3 regions of the Arthrobacter burdickii genome follow, and region 2 is predicted to be linked to each of the others. Evidence: riboswitches for the same ligand, from Rfam matches in the RefSeq annotation. Region 2 holds a riboswitch; each other region holds the start of a gene.

The links. Region 2 has a riboswitch for cyclic di-AMP ahead of P5G52_RS00595 (C40 family peptidase). Riboswitches for the same ligand answer to the same signal wherever they lie in the genome.
Region 1: linked by a shared signal. The riboswitch ahead of P5G52_RS14905 (NlpC/P60 family protein) and the one ahead of P5G52_RS00595 (C40 family peptidase) in region 2 are both predicted to bind cyclic di-AMP.
Region 3: linked by a shared signal. The riboswitch ahead of P5G52_RS10500 (C40 family peptidase) and the one ahead of P5G52_RS00595 (C40 family peptidase) in region 2 are both predicted to bind cyclic di-AMP.

The regions. Positions count from the first base shown of each region.
Region 1 is NZ_JAROCG010000002.1:46,310-50,626, forward strand. It holds gene P5G52_RS14890 (MFS transporter) at 1-539, shown strand, start outside; gene serC (phosphoserine transaminase) at 536-1,660, opposite strand; gene P5G52_RS14900 (iron-dependent transcriptional repressor DtxR) at 1,917-2,615, shown strand; cyclic di-AMP (ydaO/yuaA leader) riboswitch at 2,736-2,904, shown strand; gene P5G52_RS14905 (NlpC/P60 family protein) at 2,910-3,848, shown strand; gene P5G52_RS14910 (HNH endonuclease) at 4,055-4,317, shown strand, end outside.
Region 2 is NZ_JAROCG010000001.1:139,196-143,512, forward strand. It holds gene acs (acetate--CoA ligase) at 1-1,433, shown strand, start outside; gene P5G52_RS00595 (C40 family peptidase) at 1,525-2,472, opposite strand; cyclic di-AMP (ydaO/yuaA leader) riboswitch at 2,476-2,649, opposite strand; gene P5G52_RS00600 (hypothetical protein) at 2,769-2,999, opposite strand; SAM riboswitch class I at 3,100-3,204, shown strand; gene sfnG (dimethylsulfone monooxygenase SfnG) at 3,198-4,317, shown strand, end outside.
Region 3 is NZ_JAROCG010000001.1:2,257,794-2,262,110, forward strand. It holds gene P5G52_RS10480 (YceD family protein) at 1-47, shown strand, start outside; gene rpmF (50S ribosomal protein L32) at 50-253, shown strand; gene rnc (ribonuclease III) at 328-1,062, shown strand; gene mutM (bifunctional DNA-formamidopyrimidine glycosylase/DNA-(apurinic or apyrimidinic site) lyase) at 1,063-2,037, shown strand; cyclic di-AMP (ydaO/yuaA leader) riboswitch at 2,179-2,357, shown strand; gene P5G52_RS10500 (C40 family peptidase) at 2,360-3,220, shown strand; gene P5G52_RS10505 (NAD-dependent epimerase/dehydratase family protein) at 3,350-4,317, opposite strand, start outside; gene P5G52_RS10510 (alpha/beta fold hydrolase) at 4,315-4,317, opposite strand, start outside.

The DNA of each region.
Region 1 (4,317 bases), on a different contig from region 2:
CGCGCACGGAGTTCGGCCAGGACGCAGGCGTCTTCGGCGTCCTGTCCTCGGTGATGGCCGTCGGCTCGGTCGCCGGCGCCCTGCTGTCCGCACGGCGGGAACGGCCCCGCCTGCGCTTCGTCTTCGGTGCTGCGGCGGCGTTCGGGGTCGCCTGCCTGCTGGCCGCCCTGGCACCCAGCCTGGAGCTCTTCGGGCTGGCCCTGGTCCCGGTCGGCCTGTTCGCGCTGACGCTGATGACCAGCGCCAACGCCTATGTGCAGACGACCACCGACCCGGTGATGCGTGGCCGTGTCATGGCCCTCTACTTCGCCATCTTCCTCGGCGGGACTCCGCTGGGGGCGCCCGTCGTGGGCTGGGTCTCCGACGCCTTCGGTCCGAGGTGGAGCCTCGGGGTGGCCGCCGCCTCGGGGCTCATCGCCGCCGCGGCGGGCATCTTCTGGGCGTGGCGCTACCACGACGTGCGGCTGCGCTACGACCGTTCCGCTCCTCGCCGCCTCCGGCTGGACCACGAGGCCGGCGCGACGGAGGAACCCTCCTAGAGGAGGTTGTCGACCACGTGGTCGATGCAGGCGAGGAGCGCCGAGACGTCCTCGGGCTCGATGGCCACGAAGGTGGCGATACGCAGCTGGTTGCGGCCGAGCTTGCGGTACGGCTCGACGTCGACGACGCCGTTCGCGCGCAGGATCGCGGCGATGCGTGCCGCGTCCACCGCGTCGTCGAAGTCCACCGTCACGATCACGTTGGAGCGGTCCTCGGTACGGGCCACGTAGGGGCTCGCCACCGGCGAGGCCTCCGCCCACGAGTAGATGCGCCCGGCGGAGTCCGCGGTCCGGGCCGCGGCGAACGGCAGGCCGCCCTGGGCGTTCAGCCATTCGACCTGCGCGTCGAGCGTGACCAGGGTGGACAGCGACGGGGTGTTGTACGTCTGGTTCAGGCGGGAGTTGTCGATCGCCGTCTGGAGGTTGAGGAAGTCCGGGATCCACCGGTCACCGGCGTTGATCCGCGCGGCACGCTCCAGCGCGGCGGGGGAGAAGAGCCCGAGCCACAGGCCGCCGTCGGAGGCGAAGTTCTTCTGCGGAGCGAAGTAGTAGACGTCGGCCTGCGACACGTCGACGTCGAGGCCGCCGGCCGCGGACGTAGCGTCGACGAGGACCAGGGCGCCGTCGTCTGCCCCCTCGACCCTCCGCACAGGAGCCGCGACCCCCGTCGAGGTCTCGTTCTGCGGCCAGGCGTAGGTGTCGACGCCGGCCTCCGCGACGGGGTCGGGGCGGGTGCCGGGCTCGGCGGTGATGATGCTCGATGCGCCGAGGAACGGCGCCTTGTCGGTCGCGGAGGCGAACTTCGAACCGAATTCGCCGAAGGAGAGGTGCTGCGCCTTCCGGTCGACGAGCCCGAACGCCGCCACGTCCCAGAACGCGGTCGACCCGCCGACGCCGAGGACCACCTCGTACCCTTCGGGGGCGCCGAAGAAGGTGCTGAGCCCCTCACGCACGCGGCCCACCAGGTTGCGGACGGGAGCCTGGCGGTGGGAGGTCCCCAGCAGCGACGGCCCGGCGGACACCAGTGCGTCGATCTGCCCGCTCCGGACCTTGGACGGACCCGCGCCGAAACGTCCGTCCGCGGGCAGCAGGTGGTCGGGGATGCGGGGCAGGTCGTTCATGGTCGCTCCAGCTGTGTCGGCGGCGGGTATCGCCCTCATTCTGCCCCAGCGGAGGTCGGCCCTCCATTTGTGAACGCCGGAGCGGGGACGCCTCCTGCACCGGCCGGCGGCGGCGTCGGAGCTGATTGCCGGGCGCGTCGCGCCATGGGTTAACCTTGGGAGGCGTGGGGCGGAGCTGGCTGTGCCGGCCGTGGCACCCCCACCGGCGTGAGGCATTCCAGCCGCGCGACCTCACCGCACCAAGGAGCTGAACCGCATGACGGACCTCATCGACACCACCGAGATGTACCTGCGGACCATCCTTGAGCTCGAGGAAGAGAACATCGTCGCCCTCCGTGCCCGCATCGCCGAGCGGCTTCGCCACTCGGGGCCGACCGTGTCCCAGACCATCGGTCGCATGGAACGCGACGGACTCGTTGTCGTCTCCGGCGACCGGCACCTCGAGCTGACCGAACTGGGTCGACGCAGGGCCACCGGGGTCATGAGGAAGCACCGCCTCGCGGAGCGGCTCCTGAGCGACGTCATCGGGCTCGACTGGGCCTACGTCCACGACGAGGCCTGCCGCTGGGAGCACGTCATGAGTGAGCGCGTGGAGCGCCGGCTCTACGAGCTCCTCGGAAAGCCCTCCGAATCCCCGTACGGCAACCCGATCCCGGGACTCGAGGCCATCGGCGGCGTCCAGTCCGAGCTGTTCACCGACGGCGTCGTCACGCTGCTCTCCGCGATGGGCACGTACTCGCCGGAGAAGCAGGTCACGCTCGTGCGGCTGGCGGAGCCGATCCAGGTGGATCCGGAACTCCTCACGCAGCTCGACGAGGGCGGCCTGCGCCCCGGAGCGCAGCTGAACCTCGAGTCCGTCGGAGGGTACGTCTCCGTGCGCGTGCCCGGCGTCGAGGGTGCGCTGGAGCTACCCCCCGAGGTGGCGTCCCACGTGTTCGTCTCCGTCGCGGCGTGAGTGCCGTCACCAATAACACACCATTCTGTGATCAGAATGTGACATAACCGGCGTTTGTGTTGTACGGTTCATTTCGTGCCAAATTCGCTCTAGATCCGGCACCCTCCTGCAAATCGCCTAGCTCTGCCATTGCTCGAGGTCCGTCCGCACCATCGCATGGCAGAGGCGGGGGAACCAAGTTTCGGGTTTCTTTCGAGAAATCCTTGGGGTGAAGTCGCTGTTACCGCAGCGGCCGGGTGACTCCCATCCGAATCCGACAGCTCACCTCGCAGGCATTGGGAGAGGTAATCCAACGTGTCCACCAGCTCTTCGCTGGGCCGCCACCGCGCGCCCCAGAACGCCAACCCGCTGACCGCTCTTTCCGCCGCAGTAGCGTCGAACGCAGGATCGGTCGGCCGCCAGGCCGCCGTCATCGCCGCCGCTTCCGGCCTCGTACTGACCAGCGGAGTTGCAGCCAACGCCGCCGATCTCCAGCCGCAGCGCGACGTCGCATCCTCCAGCATCACCGTCACCTCGGCCCGTCAGGCCGTCGTCGCGTCGTCCAAGACCGTCGTGTCCTTCAACAGGACCGCGGTGAAGGTCCACGCCAAGCCGGTCGTCGCCAAGAAGGCTCCGGCCGTCAAGGCACCCGCCGCCCCGGCTCCGGTCGTCGAGGCTCCCGCAGCTCCGGCCCCCGCCGCCCCGGCTCCCGTCGTCGAGGCACCCGCCGCTCCGGCTGCTCCGGCTCCCGTCGTGAAGGCACCCGCTGCTCCGGCTCCCGCCGCCCAGACCGTCGCTGCCGTCCAGGCCGTCGCCGCTCCCGCGCCGGCTCCCGTAGCCGCCCCGGCTCCCGCAGCTGCCCCGGCACCTGCTCCTGCACCTGCTCCCGCCCCGGCACCTGCTCCCAAGCCTGCAGCCTCCTCTGGTGTCGCCGCGACCATCGCCGCCGCTGCCAAGGGCCAGCTCGGCGTCATGCAGGACTGCACGCGCCTCGTCAGCAACTCCCTCGCCGCTGCCGGCATCAACTTCCACGGCTGGCCGGCAGGGTACCTGTCCCTGGGCCGCACCGTGAGCGCCGGCGAGGCCATCCCGGGCGACCTCATCTACTACGCCGACGGCGGCATGGGCGCAGCCCACATCGCGGTCTACATCGGTGGCGGCCAGGCCGTCCACGGTGGATTCAACGGCAACACCACGGTGATCGCACCGGCCGAGCTCGGCTCGGGTGGCGTGTACATCCGCGTCGGCGGCTGATCACCGCACGAACGATACGCAAGGGAACCGGCACACTGTGCCGGTTCCCTTGCGTTTAAGCGGTCGCGGGAGCGGCAAGGGCCGCACGTCAACCCCCTCCGGAGTTCGCGGCAGGCAGGTACCCTTGCAGTGTCAATCCGAAGCTCTTCTCCCGTACCCCGGGATGGCAACCGGTGCGGGGAACAGGTCAGCAATGAGGCCAACGCATGCGCACTCTTGTTCTGAATGCTGGGTATGAACCACTTGCGGTCATCACGTTCCGCCGGGCACTGGTGCTCGTGCTCACGGGGAAGGCGAGCGTCATCGCGGAGGACGGCGACCCGGTCGTCGGTCCCACCGAGATACTCGGCAGACCTTCGGTGATCCTGCTCAACCGCTACGTGAAGATCCCGTACCGCCACGACCTGACAGCCACGCGACGGGGGGTGCTGCGTCGCGACAACCACCTGTGTGCCTACTGCGGCAAGAC
Region 2 (4,317 bases):
ACACCGGGGCCAAGCTGCTCGTCACCACGGACGGCCAGTTCCGCCGGGGCGCCGCCGTCCCGGTGAAGGCCAATGCCGACGCCGCGGTGGCGGGTACGAACAGCATCGAGCACGTCCTCGTGGTGCGCCGCACCGGCTCGGAGGTCGCCTGGACCGAGGGGCGCGACGTGTGGTGGCACGACATCGTCGACACCGCTTCCGCGCACCACGAGCCGGAGGCGTTCGACGCCGAGACGCCGCTGTTCATCATGTACACCTCCGGTACGACGGGGAAGCCGAAGGGGCTCGTGCACACCTCCGGGGGCTACCTCACGCAGGCGTCGTGGAGCTTCGAGCACCTCTTCAGCAATCCCGATCCGTCGCTGCGGGACCGCGACGTCCACTGGTGCACCGCCGACCTCGCGTGGGTCACGGCGCACACGTACGAGCTGTACGGTCCGCTGTCCAACGGCGCCACGCAGGTCCTCTTCGAGGGCACCCCGAACACGCCCCATCCCGGCCGCCACTTCGAGATCATCGAACGCTACGGCGTCACCAGCTACTACACGGCGCCCACACTGGTCCGGTCACTGATGGGCTGGTTCCCCGACGGCGTCCCGTCCTCCTACGACCTCTCCAGCATCCGCGTCCTGGGGACGGTCGGCGAGGCGGTCAACCCCGAGGCGTGGCGCTGGTTCCGCAGGAACCTCGGTCGCGACGAGGTTCCCGTCGTGGACACCTGGTGGCAGTCCGAGACCGGGGCCACGGTCCTCTCGCCCAGCCCCACGGACACCGACTTCAAGCCCGGTTGCGCCGCGCGGGCCCTCCCGGGCGTCAGCACCCGCATCGTGGACGAGGAGGGCCGCCCGGTGCCTCCCGGCGTGCAGGGGCTGATCGTCGTGGACCGCCACGGCCCAGCCATGGCACGCACCGTCTGGGGCAACCCGCAGCGCTACCTCGACTCCTACTGGCGGAAGTTCGCCGCGCAGGGGTGGTTCCTGGCCGGCGACGGCGCCCGGTACGACGACGACGGCGACACCTGGATCCTGGGGCGCGTGGACGAGGTCATCAACGTCTCCGGCCACCGCCTCTCCACGATCGAGATCGAGTCCGCGCTCGTGGCGCACCCGCTCGTGACCGAAGCCGGCGCCTGCCCTGTTCCCGACCCACTGACGGGCCACGCCATCGCGGCGTTCGTGGTGCTGGCGCCGGGCGCGGATCCGGACGCGGACGTGTCGGCCACGCTGCGCGCCCATGTCGCGGAGGCCATCGGGCCGATCGCGCGGCCCTCGGCCGTCGTCGTCGTTCCCGATGTGCCCAAGACGAGGTCCGGGAAGATCATGCGGCGCCTGCTGACGCAGCTCTACGAGGGCTCGCCGCTCGGTGACACCACCTCGCTGCAGAACGAGGGCTGCATCCCCGGCATCCAGGACGTCCTGGCCGGCAGGAACTGACCCGCCTAGAAACTGACCCGCGTTAAAAGGAGGAAGCGGCAGGCGCCCCGTCCAAGCACCTGCCGCTTCCCGTGTGGGGTCCGTCCCGGTACTAGCCCGCTACCCGAACGAAGGATGCTCCCGGGAGGTCCGAGAGAGGGTGCTGCATGGTGAGGTTCGAGCCGTTCATGCCGCTGCTGATGACCTGGCCACCGCCGACGTAGATCGCCACGTGGCCGGCCGTGATGACGATGTCGCCGGGGGCCGGGGTCGCCACGGTGGTGCCGAACTGGAAGAACTGCGAGGGGCCGAGGTCGCCGACGGGGATGCCGGCGGCACGCAGTGCGGTCTCCACCAGGACGGTGCAGTCCTGGATCATGCCGGCTGCGAGCTGCGCCTGTGCCGATGCCACGAGGGTGCCGGCGACGCCGCTGGAGGAAGCGATCGGGGCGATGTCCGCCGAGGCGAGGTACACGCTCGATGCGGGAGCGGGAGCGGGAGCGACCGGGGCCGGCGCGACGGTTGCGGCCTGCTGGACCGGCGCTGCCGGGGCGAGAGCGGGTGCCTGCTGGGTCACCGCTGCGGGAGCGGTGGCCACGGGAACGGACACGACGGGAACGGCGGTCTGCGCCGGGGCCTGCGATCCGGCTCCGGCGGGGATGGCGATGCTGTCGCCCGGGAAGATCACCGAGGTGAGCGAGAGGCCGTTCGCCGCCAGGACCGCGGTCAGGTCCACGCCGTAGGCGGCCGAGATCGCGCTGAGGGTGTCGCCCGCGACGACGGTGTGGGTGGTGCCCGATGCGGCGGGTGGAGCAGCGGGTGCCGGAGCGACCGACGCAGCGGCAGCAGCAGCGGGAACCGGCGTCGTGCCCTGGTCGGTGTATTCACCGGCGTGGGCGGTGCCGACCGCACCGAGCGCGAGGCCCGAGGTGACGGCGACGATGGCGATCGGCCGGCCGACGGCGGTGGCCGAAGCCTTCGCGGCGCGGGACAGGCCCGTCAGCGCGAGGTTGCCGTCGATGTCGGCACGGTGGCGTGCCGGGGAAGTCTTTCGTGACATGGATCTATACCTCTCCCATGCCTGCGGGGTGAGCTGTCGGGTTCGGATGGGAGACACCCGGCCGTGCGCACATCGGTTTCGGAACTGCGCAGCGACTTGACCCCAGGGACGCAGGCTGGACCTGCACGTCCCGGTGGAACTGTGGTTCCCCCGTCCCCGCCTCGGTGATGACGAACGTATCCCGTTCGGCGGCAGGGCTCGGCAATCCATCCGGGAGGGCCTCCCATGGACGGAGGCACGCTTCGACGATACCCAGCGCTCCCCGCGTTTGTCACATTTGCATAACGGCCCGTATCCTACGCGCGGAGGGACCGCCAGCGACGGAAGGCGAGGACCGTCCCACCCGCGCTGAGGGCCAGCAGCACCCACTGCTGCACGTAGAACCAGGCGGAGGCCGCCGCCCCGGCACTGCCCGCGACCAGCAGGAGGCTGCTCCCCAGGGTGACGGTCAGCACGACACCGACGCAGAAGAGCGTGTTCCAGAGCTTGCGTTCCTGCGTGCGTTCCGCGGACTTCCAGCTATCCATTCCTCCACCCTAGGCATGAGAGCCCACGCCCGGTGATGCATCCCTGCCACCGGGCGACACATTGTTTGGTTCTGCGGCCCTCCGATGTCACACTCGACGTTGACCATCCCGAGCGGCTGAGAGATCTGGCTCACTGACGCCGCAGCAACCCTGGCCCCCGCACCATCGCGGCGACATTAGGGTGCTACTGCCAGACCGATGGAGGAAACCATGAGCGTCGCCGACCTTTCCACACCCCTGAAATTCGCCTACTGGGTCCCCAACGTCAGTGGCGGCCTGGTGGTCTCGACCATCGAGCAGCGCACCAGCTGGGACTTCGACTACAACAAGAAGCTCGCTCGCATCGCGGAGGACGCCGGCTTCGAGTACGCCCTGTCCCAGACCCGCTACGCCGCGTCCTACGGCGCGGACAAGCAGCACGAGGCGACGTCGTTCTCCCTGGCCCTGCTGGCGGCCACCGAGAAGCTGAAGGTGATCGCCGCCGTCCACCCGGGCATGTGGCACCCCGGTGTGCTCGCGAAGTACATCATCACCGCGGACCACATCTCGAACGGCCGCGCCGCCGTCAACATCGTCTCCGGCTGGCTAAAGGACGAGTTCACCAACTTCGGCCTCGAGTGGCTCGAGCACGACGAGCGCTACGTCCGCACCGAGGAGTTCATCCGCGTGCTGCGCGGGCTCTGGACGGAGGAGGGCTACAGCCAGGCGGGCAAGTACTACAACATCAAGGACTTCACCCTGAACCCGGCGCCCGTGGACGTCCCGGGGCGTCCCCACCCCGAGATCTTCTTCGGCGGGAACTCGACGGCGGCCCAGGCCACCGCGGGCCGCGTGGCCGACTGGTACTTCTCCAACGGCAAGGACCTCGAGGGGTTCAAGGAGAACATCGCCGGCGTCCGGGCGTCCGCCGAGCAGGCCGGACGGCGTCCGAAGTACGGCCTCAACGGGTTCGTCATCGCCCGCGACTCCGAGAAGGAGGCGCGCGACACCCTGCGCGAGATCGTCGAGAAGGCACACCGCCCCGCGGTGGAGGGCTTCCGCGACGCCGTGCAGGAAGCGGGTCCCTCGACGAAGGACGGCAAGGGCATGTGGGCCGACTCCACCTTCGAGGACCTCGTGCAGTACAACGACGGCTTCAAGACCCAACTCATCGGGACGCCCGAGCAGATCGCCGAGCGCATCGTGGAGTACAAGAAGATCGGCGTGAACCTCTTCCTCACCTGCTATCTGCACTTCCAGGAGGAAGTGGCCGCCTTCGGCACCGATATCCTGCCGATCGTGCGGGAACTCGAGGCGGATGCGGCCCGCAGGGCGGGAG
Region 3 (4,317 bases), 2.1 Mb from region 2:
ATGACGCGGCAACCAAGTCAGAGTCAGACGAGAGAGAAGAGAGTTAGCCGTGGCTGTCCCGAAGCGGAAGATGTCCCGCGCGAATACCCGTGCACGCCGGTCCCAGTGGAAGGCAACCGCCCCCAAGCTGGTCAAGACCATCGAGAACGGCCGCGTCACCTACAGCCTCGCCCACCAGGCCAAGGTTGTCACCGACTCAGCCGGTACCCCGCTGTTCCTTGAGTACAAGGGCCGCAAGGTAGCCGACGTCTAACAACGGACCGCAGCCTGCCGCACGCCTGGTGCTGGGGCAGGCATCCGTCCGATGCTGGATCAGCTGATGCGGTTGTGAAGAATACAGCAGAACTCACGAAGCGTCTCGGTGTCGATATCGACACCGAGACGCTTCGTCTTGCCCTGACGCACCGGTCCTACGCCTACGAACAGGGCGGGATCCCCACGAACGAGCGCCTGGAGTTCCTCGGTGACTCCGTGCTCGGCCTGTCGGTGACGGACGCGTTGTACCGGGACAATCCCGGCCTCTCCGAGGGTGAACTCGCGAAGCGGCGTTCCGCCGTCGTCAGCACCAAGGCGCTGGCGGGGGTGGCCCGTTCCCTCGATCTCGGCAACTACGTGCTGCTCGGCCAGGGGGAGAAGCTCACCAATGGCCGCGACAAGGCCTCCATTCTCGCGGACACCATGGAAGCCGTCATCGGCGCGGCATACCTGAGTCACGGGATCGAGACCGCTCGCGCGATGGTCATGCGGCTCATCGGTCCGCTCCTGCGGGACTCAGCGGTCCTCGGGGAGGGTACCGACTGGAAGACCCGTATCCAGGAGACCGCCGCCGCCCGTCGCCTGGGGCTGATCGACTACCAGGTCGACGGGACCGGCCCCGACCACGCCCGAACGTTCACGGCGCGCCTGGTGATCGGCGGCGTCGACTACGGATCCGGCTGCGGGCACTCCAAGAAGGAAGCGGAGCAGGCGGCGGCGGCCGAGTCGTGGAGGCTCCTCGCCGAGGCACCTGGCGCGGATGCCGGGCCCGAAGCGGCCGGCGGTTCCTCCGCGGACAGGGCCTGAGTGCCTGAACTCCCCGAGGTCGAGGTGGTGCGCCGAGGCCTGGCGCGCTGGGTGACCGGGCGTACGGTCGAGGACGTCGACGTGCTCGACGCGCGATCGCTTCGACGACACGTCCACGGGGTCGAGGATTTTCGCGGCAACGTCACGGGCGCCCGCGTGACCGACGTCGTCCGTCGCGGGAAGTTCCTCTGGATGATCCTCGAGGATCCGGACGGCCCCCGCAGCGCTCTCGCAGCCGCTCCTTCCACCGCCCTCATGGCCCACCTCGGGATGAGCGGGCAGCTGCTCATCGAGGAGCCCGACGCCCCGCTGGAGAAGCACCTGAAGGTGCGGCTGAGACTGTCCGCAGCAAGCGATGCCGACGGTACGCCGCTTCCGGCGGACCTGCGCTTCGTGGACCAGCGGATCTTCGGCGGCATGTTCGTGACGGACCTCGAGCCGACGACGGATGGCCGGCCGGGCGGACTCGGGGGCGGAAGCCTCCCGCTCATTCCCCGGCAGGCCGCGCACATCGCCCGTGATCCCCTCGACCCGGCGTTCTCCGCGGAGTCCTTCCACCGCCGGCTCCGGGAGCGGAAGACCAGCCTCAAGCGTGCGCTCCTCGACCAGGGGCTCATCTCGGGCATCGGGAACATCTACGCCGACGAGGCCTTGTGGGCGGCGAGGATGCACTACGCGCGTCCCACCGACACCCTCCGCCGGCCGGACACCCTCCGCATCGTCGAGGCGGTCACGACCGTCATGCGGCGGGCACTGGAGGCCGGCGGCACCAGTTTCGACTCGCTGTACGTCAACGTCAACGGTGCGTCCGGCTACTTCGCACGCGACCTGGAAGCCTACGGGCGTGCCGGGCAGCCCTGCCGCCGGTGCCTGTCGGAGGGCCGGACGACCCTCATGCGACGGGAGGCATTCATGAACCGGTCGTCCTTCCTCTGCCTCTTCTGCCAGCCCAGACCGCGCAACGCGCGAGCCTAGCCGAGGCTCCGAAACCCCGTCGCGATGCGGGGTTCGTGACCCAAACGTGACAAGACGCGATCGACCGCGTACGGTTAAGCCCGCGCCCGGTCCACCACGGACGGGCGCCCATCCTCGCACTGCCTAACCCTGTCGATGAGGATGGACCGTTCGCTCAACACGTTCGACAGGGGCGGGGGAACCAATAGCGGACTCACTTGTGAGTCCTTGGGGTTAAGACGCGCGTAGACCAGCACCGGGGGCGGTGGTCTGCGAGAAACACGTCCGGATGTCCCATCCGAACCCGACAGCTAACTTCGTAGGCATTGGGAAAGGCAACAGCATGTCCAAGAAGAGCAATTTCGCGCGCCACCGGGCAGTCCCCACGCGCATCAACCCCCTCGTCACCGCATCCCGCGCGGTCAGCGCCACCGCTTCGGTGGCCGGCAAGCCCGCCGCCGTCGTTGTTGCCGCTTCCGGCATCATGCTCGGTGCAGCGCTTCCGGCAAGCGCCGCCGGCGAGATCAGCGTCGAGTCCATCAGCACCCAGCCGGCAGCGGCGACCACCGTTGCGGCAGGTACCTACACTGTCCAGGCCGGTGACACCCTCGGGAGCATCGCAGCAGCCCACGGTGTGAGCCTCGAGGCCGTCTTCACGGCCAACGGCCTCGGGTACAGCTCGATCATCTACCCCGGCCAGTCGATCTCCCTCGGCGGTTCCGCTGCACCCCAGCAGTACTCCACCCAGTCTGCAGCCATCGTCGCCGCTCCCGTAGCTGCACCCGTCGCTGCACCCGTAGCGGCTCCCGTAGCTGCTCCGGCAGGCAACTCGACGGGCCTCAGCACGCAGGCTGCGGCGTTCTCGCCGGTAGCGACCAGCGGCATCACCGCGACCGCGATGCAGGGCCTCGGCTCGGCATACGTCTACGGCGGCACCTCCTTCGGCGCCTGGGACTGCTCCGGCTTCGTGCAGTGGGTCTACGCACAGAACGGCATCAGTCTGCCGCGCACCACCTGGTCGCAGTTCGCAGCCCTGACGCCCACCAGCAACCCCCAGCCGGGCGACCTGGTGAGCCAGAACGGCGGCAGTCACGTCGGTATCTACCTCGGCAACGGCCAGATGATCAGCGCGCTGAACCCCTCGCAGGGAACGCTCGTGCACTCGGTCAACGCCATGTCGGTGGACGGCTACTACACGCGATAACCCTGCACCGGCCCTGCGCCGGTACCAGGACGATACGAAGGAAGGGCGGGATGCACAGCATCCCGCCCTTCCTTGTCGGTCCGGTCGGTCCGGTCGGTCCGGTCGGTTCTGCCGGTTCCTGGTGCCGGGTCAGCCGCGGTAGTGCGCAGCGAGCCGCTCGAGGCCTTCCTCGATGCTGACGGACGGCTGCCAGTCCAGCACCGCCCGCGTGTGCCGCTGGTCGAACCAGTGCGCCGTGGAGAGCTGTTCGGCCAGGAAACGGGTCATGGGGGGCTCCTCCGCACGTCCGAGTGCCAGCCATGCCCGTTCGATCACCGCGCCGGCGCCCCGGGCCAGCGCCCCCGGCACCGACCAGGCGGGGGGCCGGACGCCGCCGGAGCGGCAGATGCCGCCCAGCAGCTCCGCGATGGGGCGCGGCTCGCCGTTCGTGACCACGAATGCCTGCCCCTGCGCGGCCTGCATGCGATCGAGGCAGGCGACGATGGCCGATGCCGCGTTGTCCACGTAGGTGGTGTCGATGAGTGCGGTACCGCCGTCGAGCAGCGGCAGGCGACCATGCCGGGCCCGCTCGAGGACGCGTTCGACGAGCTGTGTGTCGCCCGGCCCCCACACGATGTGCGGCCGCACCGCCGCCACGCGGAACTCCGGCGTCGAGCGTGCGAGGGCGAGCAGCTCCGCCGTCGCCTTGGTCCGTGCATAGTGTCCGCGCGCGTACTCCGGGTCCGCGGGGCCGGCCGGAGCGCCTACCAGCGACGTGCCGTCGTGGGCGACGGACGGGGAGGAGACGTACACGACGTCGGTGGCGCGGGCCTCCTGCGCGGCGTCGAGCAGGAGCCGAGTCCCCTCCACGTTCGTGCGCTCGAACTCGGCCGGCGTCCCGGTGAAGGACACCTTCGCGGCGAGATGGATCACGGCATCGCAGTCCCGCACCGCTGCCGTGACCGCCCCAGCGTCCCCGATGGAGCCGAGGAACTCCTCGACCCCGTCGATGCCGGACGGACGGCGCTGGAAGCACCGCACGTCGGAACCGCCGGCCAGGAGGTGTTCCGCGACGGCCCGGCCCAGCATGCCGCTGGCACCCGTCACGAGGACGGTCA